Linked DNA regions of Parabacteroides chongii. The protein of the gene in region 2 binds, or shares a complex with, the protein of the main gene of each other region. Links are inferred from orthologs where the notes say so. Each region holds a gene or a part of one and is shown on either strand. Other genes may lie near its edges.

Region 1 (3,636 bases), 2.6 Mb from region 2 along the record:
GGCGATTTGTACCAGATTATCCAGCTTCACGCCTTTGTGAATGATGGTAGAACCCATTACGGCACGGTCGATCGTCGTGTTGGCACCAACTTCAACATTGTCTTCCAGCACGACATTTCCCAACTGCGGGATCTTCTTGTAATTTTCTCCTTCGGGAGCAAACCCGAATCCGTCCGAACCAATTACCGAACCGGCATGCAGGATACAGTTATTACCGATCTTACATCCGTTGTAGATGGTCGTGTGCGGATAAAGAATGCAGTTATCTCCGATAGTCACGTTATCACCGATATATGTGTTAGGATATATCAGGCAGTTCTTCCCCAGCCGGACATTTTCGCCGATATAGGCAAAATTGCCGACAAAGCAATCGTCTCCCAGTGTGGCAGAGGCTGCGATGAACGCGGTTGAAGAAACTCCGGTCTTTTTAGGTTTGGACTGTTCTACCAGGTTGAGTAACATGGCAAGAGCAGAATAAGCATTTTCTACTTTTACTAAAGTAGCGGTAACTTGTTCAGCCGGAGAAAAGTCGTTATTCACCAGAACAATGCTCGCTTCTGTATTATAGATATAATGTTCGTACTTAGGATTTGCCAGGAACGTCAGTGTTCCGGGTTGTCCTTCTTCTATTTTTGAGAAGTTGCTGACTTTCACTTCAGGGTTGCCATCAACGGTTCCGCCAAGAAAGTCCGCTATTTGTTGGGCTGATAACTCCATTACTTATTTTGTTATATTGTATTTGAATTGAGACTGCTCCACTAAGAACAAAGCAGTTTGCAAAAATGGTGAAAATTATTGGGATAGCCTATGCTTTGCAGGGAATAATTCCCTTATCATGCAGATATCCTGCCATTTCACGCTGTACAGCCTGTGCTGCTTCACGGGCAAATGATGCGAATTTTTCTGATTTATCTACGTAAATGATCGCACGTGAAGAATTAACAAGCAAACCGCACTGATCGTTCATTCCGTACTGGGCAACTTCCTGCAGACTGCCTCCCTGTGCACCGACACCCGGTACTAAAAGGAAATGGTTGGGGGCATGTTTGCGGATATCCAGGAACATTTTTCCCTGTGTCGCGCCGACAACGTACATCATCTGTTCGTCGGTAGCCCAATCCTGCGATTTCTTCAATACTTTTTCAAACAGACGTTCGCCGTTGGCATCTTCTGTCATTTGGAAATCCAGTGACCCCTTGTTGGATGTCAGAGCCAGCAGGATCACCCATGCTTCCGGATAGATCAGGAACGGTTTCACGCTATCTTCACCCATATAAGGTGCTACTGTTACGGCATCAACTTTGATATGATCGAAGAAAGAGCGGGCATACATCTCGGAAGTGTTACCGATGTCGCCACGTTTCGCGTCAGCAATAATGAACTGGTCCGGATAATTCTCACGCAGGTAAGTGACTGTCTTTTCAAATGCAAGCATTCCTTTCACACCCAGACTTTCGTAGAAAGCCAGATTGGGTTTGTAAGCTACGCAATAGTCGGCTGTAGCATCTATAATCGCTTTGTTGAAAGTGAAGATCGGATCTTCTTCAGAAAGTAAATGCTGCGGGATTTTCTTTATATCGGTATCCAATCCAACGCAAAGGAAAGATTGTTTCTTTTTGATGTTCTCGAATAATTGTTGCTTGTTCATCTTGTCTTGTGTCAAATAGTGAAACTGTTATAGTTCGGCCTCTTTCAGACGTTCTGCATTTTCGGCAACGGTCAGTTGGTCGATGCAGGATTGTATATCGCCATCCATGAAAGCAGATAAGTTATAAATTGTGTAGTTGATACGATGATCGGTGATACGTCCTTGCGGATAGTTGTATGTCCGGATCTTCGCGGATCTATCGCCCGACGAAACCATTGTCTTGCGTTTGTTGGCAATGTCGTCCAGGTATTTCTGATGTTCTTTGTCATAGATAAAAGAACGCAGGCGGGTGAGCGCGCGTTCCTTGTTTTTCGGCTGGTCACGCGTCTCCGTACATTCGATCAGGATCTCTTCGCTCACGCCGGTGTTCGGGTTTTTCCAGACATAACGCAAGCGCACGCCTGATTCAACCTTATTCACATTCTGGCCGCCGGCACCTCCCGAGCGGAAAGTATCCCATTTAATTTCACCTTCATTAATTTCAACATCAAACTCGTCTGCTTCGGGGAGCACGGCCACGGTGGCTGCTGAAGTGTGTACACGTCCCTGTGTCTCTGTGCTGGGCACGCGCTGAACGCGGTGTACACCCGATTCATATTTAAGCGTACCGTATGCTTTTTCACCGCTGACGGTAAAGATTATTTCCTTATATCCGCCCGATGAACCTTCGCTGCAACTCGACAGGGCGACTTTCCATCCTTTGGTTTCGCAGTACTTCATATACATACGATACAAGTCGCCGGCAAACAGGGCAGCTTCATCGCCTCCTGTTCCGCCGCGTATTTCAACGATGGCATTCTTGTCGTCTTCCGGATCGCTGGGGACAAGCAGTAACTTGATCTCCTCTTCCAGCTCCGGAATACGGGCATTGCACGTATCCAGTTCTTCACGGGCAATCTCCCTCATTTCGGGGTCCTGCTCCGTTTCCAGTAATTGGCGTGCTTCTTTTATTCCATTTAATGTATTGACATATTCGCTACGGGTAGCCACGATCTTCTCCAGATCGCGGTACTCTTTATTGAGCTTTACAAACCGTTTCATATCGGCAATCACTGCCGGGTCGGTGATCAGAGTCCCGACTTCTTCAAAACGGCTCACTAATCCGTCCAGTCTTCCTAATAAACTATTATCGGCCATTTATCAGATTAATATACGAAGCGACCTTTTTCGCTTTCAATGATCAATTCGTTTTTATCTGCTTCTTCCACGAAGCCAACTACCTGTGCATCGATGTTGAAGCTCTTGGCAATGCTGATCACTTCTTCAGCATGTTCAGGTGACAGGTAAACTTCCATACGGTGACCCATGTTGAACACTTTATACATTTCGCTCCAATCCGTTCCGCTCTGTTCCTGAATGATACGGAAAAGAGGAGGGACAGGGAACAGGTTGTTCTTTGTCACACGTTTGTTTTCTACAAAGTGCATCACTTTGGTTTGTGCTCCGCCGGAGCAGTGTACCATACCGTGGATCTGCGGACGCAGTTTGTCCAGCAACACTTTGATCACAGGAGCGTATGTGCGGGTAGGAGAGAGCACCAGTTTACCGGCATCGATACCCAGTTCTTCGATCTGGTCGGTCAGTTTCAGTCCGCCCGAATAAACCAGTTCGCCGGGAACGGCTGCATCATAACTTTCCGGATATTTTGTTGCCAGATATTTGGCAAATACGTCGTGGCGTGCAGAGGTCAGACCGTTGCTGCCGGTTCCGCCGTTATATTCTTTTTCGTAGGTGGCTTGTCCGTAAGAAGCCATGCCGACAATTACGTCTCCACCTTGTATATTACTGTTGTCAACCACATTCGCACGTTTCATGCGGCAGGTTACGGTGCTGTCTACAATGATGGTGCGAACCAGATCGCCCACATCGGCAGTCTCGCCTCCGGTTGCATAGCAGCCTACGCCCATTTCGCGCAGTTCGGCCAGCAGTTCGTCCGTTCCGTTGATGATGGCGGAGATTACTTCTCCCGGGATCAACAGTTTATTACG
Region 2 (4,434 bases):
CCTTTTGTGGTAGGCACAAACAAAGCATCCTCATATTCTGTCATCTGTGAAAGACGGACTTCGCCAGCAGGCAGCCCGCTCAACGTCATTTCCGTCCAGGAGATAGCATTCGACACAGAAGAGGTGTGCAATGAATATCCTTTGCTTGCATCAGCAGCTTGTGCGTACATATAATAGTACTCGTTCTCCTGATCTCCCCAGGTAACCACTTTCTGTTCCTTCACCGGAAATCCCAACACGTTGCTAGCATACAGCTCCCAGCTCATGGAGTCAGGTACTACCTGATGGATATTGACCTGTGCGATATAAGTTTTCTTGGTGATGCCATCATACGCAGCCGTCACAAATTTAACCGGCTTGGAAAAATCCAAAGAATCTTCCGTATTCCAGAAAAAGGTAGAATCCGGCAACGCCTCCTGTGTCACTTCGATAGAAGCCAACCCGGACGCACGCGATATCGTACAGACAACTTTCTCGATCTCAGTGCCGAAAGGCATAGAGTCCGGATTAAAAATACGTCCGTTTACCTGATCGATCACAAACTTCACTGCTTCCAACCCTTTGACAGAATCACTTTTTAAAGAAAAAGACGTTATCTGACAATCCTTAGGTATTTCATACTCCTGATCGTCCGAATTCAGACAAGAAGACAGAAACAATGCAATACATCCCGCTACAAATAGTACTATTCTATTTTTCATCCAAAAATAAGTTTGTTGCATATAAAGCCACAAAAGTAGAAACATTTTTTGCTTTATTCCCAATATCGGCTAATATTTATAATATTTTAGTTCCGTTAAACTACTTCGCTCACTGATTTTTCCGTAAAAAAACAGAGATTACATGATCCTGCACTTTTTTCACGTCTGTCAGCGACAGAGATGCCACCCAGCTAAGATCCGGCGCTTTCACGCCCGATTCCAGATTGACCGGGGCTGTTTCAACCAACATCTGATCCCATAAACCGTCCTCCAAAAAATGACCGAGAAGCGTAGCTCCCCCTTCCACCATCAACGAATCCAGTTTACGGACATACAACTCACGCATTACCTGCGGCAAAACCGGCTGCCCGAAATCAATCGTGACATATTCCACATTCTCCCGGCTGACAGCCTCCACCGCTGTAAAAACCAGCGTTTTCACCGCCCCGTCCAACAGATGATAATGAGGCGGGATACGTAAAGTCCGGTCGAGAGCCACCCTTACAGGCGATTTCCCCGCCCAATGGCGTACCGTCAACGAGGGGTTATCCAGCAAAGCCGTTTGTGTGCCGACCATGATAGCCGCCACATTCGCCCGCAAATGATGTACCCTGCGCAAAGTCTCCGAAGAAGACAACACGACAGCCGGCAACGAATTATCCGTCCGCAGCCGATCCATAAAACCATCCGCACTCTGCGCCCATTTCAGATAGATATAAGGCCGTCGCTTTTCCTGGAAAGTCATAAACACCCGGTTCAACTCCCGGGCTTCCTCCTCCATCACGCCGGTCACCACCTCCACACCTGCCTCACGAAGCATCCTCACTCCTCTCCCCGAAACTTCAGGAAAGGGATCCAGACATCCGATCACAACACGGGGAATCTGCTTTTTGATGATGAGTTCAGCACAGGGAGGTGTTTTCCCATAATGAGAACAGGGTTCCAGGCTCACATATATCGTCGCCTCTTTCAACAAAGATTCATCACGGACCGAAGCGATCGCATTCACCTCGGCATGTGCCTCGCCATATTTCCGGTGATAGCCCTCTCCGATAATTTTCCCCTGATGTACAATCACAGCCCCAACCATCGGATTTGGCGCCACATTCCCGATCCCGTTACGGGCCAGAGAAATACAGCGCGCCATATATTTATTTTCAACCTCGACCATTTTCTTTGCGTATAAATGGTTTTTGCATTACTTTTGCATTAAAATTACATTGTTATGACTGAGACTGTCGCTTATATACAAAATACGCTCAAAGATTATTATCCGCTAAGTGAAATCAAAGCATTCATTCGCCTGATAATGGAGCGCGTGTGCGATATCCAGCCGCATCAATTCTTACTCTGCAAAGATAAAGAATTATCCGATAAGGAAAAGACCGAGATTCACAATATCGTAGAACGATTGACAAAATACGAACCGATCCAATATATTTTCGGCAAAACCGACTTTTACGGATTCGAGTTCCTGGTAAACCCGTCAGTCCTGATCCCGCGTCCGGAAACGGAAGAACTGGTCGAGTTGATCGTACACGATTATCCCAAGAAAAGTATCGACATACTGGATGTTGGTACCGGCAGCGGTTGTATTGCTATCACTCTGCGGAAATTACTGAGCAAATCACAGGTTTCGGCACTCGATATTTCGCCGGAAGCCCTGAAGGTAGCCCAAAGAAACGCTATACATAATCGCGTACAACTCTTTTTTTACGAAAGGGACATTCTTCAACCATCCAAAACAGCCGATTCCATAGAAGATGAGTTCGACGTGATCGTCAGCAACCCTCCTTATGTGATGGAGAAGGAAAAAGCGGAGATGGAGAAAAACGTCCTCGATTATGAACCGCCACTCGCCTTGTTCGTTCCCGACGACAATCCTTTGCTGTACTATAACAGCATTGCGCGTTTCGCCGAACAGAAACTGAAGAAAAAAGGATACCTGTATCTGGAGATCAACTCACAGATGGGTGAAGCCGTTGTGAACATGCTGCGCATGATGGAATTTAAGAACGTAGAACTGATCCAGGACCTGTCCGGGAAAGACCGCTTTGTAAAGGCACAGACATGGAACAGATAACCGAAGCGGAAATGTTGCGCCGTGCTGCCGCTTATTGTTCGACAGCCGAACGTTGCATCCAGGACGTGCAAAAGAAGATCAAAGCAGCCGGTCTCACCCAGGAGGAAGGCGAACGTATCATCGCCCGTCTGCTTCAGGAAAAGTTCATCGACGAACACCGGTTTGCCCGTTACTTTGTAAACGACAAGCTGCGCTTCAACAAATGGGGACGCATCAAAATCGCTTATGAACTTCAAAAAAGAAACATCCCCGCTCCCATACGTGCGGAAGCCCTGGAGGGGATAGACGAAACAGAATATACTCATATCCTCCAATCGTCTCTTAAAGCGAAAAAGAAATCGACCAAAGGGAAAGACGACCGGGATATTTATATCAAACTTCTGCGTTTTGCTGCCGGCCGTGGTTTTGAGAGCCGTGAAGCTTCCCGTTGCCTGAAACAACTATTCAACGGTAACGACTATGAGGAAGATTTTGAATGACCTGCTGAATCTCTTCTTCCCCAAGCTCTGCATGATATGCCAGACACCCCTCACCGGAGGAGAGGAACATATCTGCTTAACATGCTTGTGTGACCTACCCCGCACGGGATATGATTTCTTGAAGGAGAACCCGGCGACGTATCTGTTTGCCGGGAAAGTACCCGTTTACCGGGCAGCCGCTTTTCTGCATTACGAAAAAGGCGGCCATGTGCAACAGCTCATTCATTCCCTGAAATACCACGACAACCGCGAGATCGGTTTCCGCCTGGGACGCATGGCGGGTTTGAACTATCGGCAGGCTTTCCTGACAGATTGCCCGGATCTGCTCTTGCCTGTCCCGCTCCATCCCAAGAAGAGGAAGCAGCGCGGCTACAACCAGTCCGAATGGATAGCCCGGGGACTGAACAGTGTTTTAAAACTTCCGATAGATACCACCAGCCTCCGCCGTATCAAAGAGACAGACACGCAGACCAGCCGGCAGACATACGAACGCTGGCAGAACGTACAGGATATATTCTCGGTCGCAGACCATAAAGAACTGGAGGGGAAACATATTCTCCTGATAGATGACGTCATTACTACCGGCTCCACCATCGGAGCCTGCGCCGAAGCACTGCTGGCGATTCCCGGAGTACGGGTCAGCGTGTTGGCGATCGCAATCGCTTGAGAAAACAACTCATATTCATAAAATACAGAAAGCCCGGCAGAACTTCTAAACGGGCTTTCTTTCTGTACTCTCTCTTCACAGAGGTAAAACAGAGTTACTTTATTTTCATTACTTTAGTATTACTGATACCACTTGTTCTCCTGTCGCAGGGTACTTAGCGGGTATACATAGCTGCGTGGTATCTAAATTATTTGATTTTTAATTCTTATTTTACAATTGCTTTAACAGCAGCTTCGCCTTCAACAGCTACAACTACTACACCAGCAGGAACGTTGATCTGAGCTTCGTCAGAAGACAGAACCGTGCTAGCAACAGTCTGACCCAGTACATTGCTGATCACAGCAGTCTTACCGGCAGCACCCTTGATTGTTACTGAACCGTTACCTGAGATAACAGTGAATGTAGTTACAGAAGGTTCCTGTTCGTTAGCAACCGGATTGCCGTTGTAAGCTTCTTCCATGTTGAATGTTTCACCGTGTGTAAACTTATTAGTTACAACAACAG

What was found.
Region 1: the proteins of prmC (region 2) and prfA are in contact, whole or in part, in a crystal structure (PDB 2B3T), measured with the Escherichia coli proteins. The link is inferred for Parabacteroides chongii from one-to-one orthologs.

The regions. Positions count from the first base shown.
Region 1 is NZ_CP120849.1:80,486-84,121, reverse strand. The notes cover bases 731-3,636. They hold prfA (peptide chain release factor 1), read right to left. Parts: upstream 2,786-3,636; coding sequence 1,676-2,785; downstream 731-1,675. Other genes in these bases: P3L47_RS00470 (AIR synthase related protein), read right to left, coding at 2,794-3,636; pyrF (orotidine-5'-phosphate decarboxylase), read right to left, coding at 806-1,648. Outside these bases: lpxD (UDP-3-O-(3-hydroxymyristoyl)glucosamine N-acyltransferase), read right to left, coding at 1-717. UniProt on the Escherichia coli protein: Peptide chain release factor 1 directs the termination of translation in response to the peptide chain termination codons UAG and UAA.
Region 2 is NZ_CP120849.1:2,663,413-2,667,846, reverse strand. The notes cover bases 883-3,855. They hold prmC (peptide chain release factor N(5)-glutamine methyltransferase), read left to right. Parts: upstream 883-1,926; coding sequence 1,927-2,784; downstream 2,785-3,855. Other genes in these bases: P3L47_RS09925 (ComF family protein), read left to right, coding at 3,244-3,855; P3L47_RS09930 (regulatory protein RecX), read left to right, coding at 2,772-3,263; ribD (bifunctional diaminohydroxyphosphoribosylaminopyrimidine deaminase/5-amino-6-(5-phosphoribosylamino)uracil reductase RibD), read right to left, coding at 883-1,872. Also shown: BamI family beta-barrel-assembly machinery protein, read right to left, coding at 1-746; more of ribD, read right to left, coding at 811-882; more of P3L47_RS09925, read left to right, coding at 3,856-3,930; P3L47_RS09920 (DUF6383 domain-containing protein), read right to left, coding at 4,136-4,434. UniProt on the Escherichia coli protein: Methylates the class 1 translation termination release factors RF1/PrfA and RF2/PrfB on the glutamine residue of the universally conserved GGQ motif, i.e. on 'Gln-235' in RF1 and on 'Gln-252' in RF2.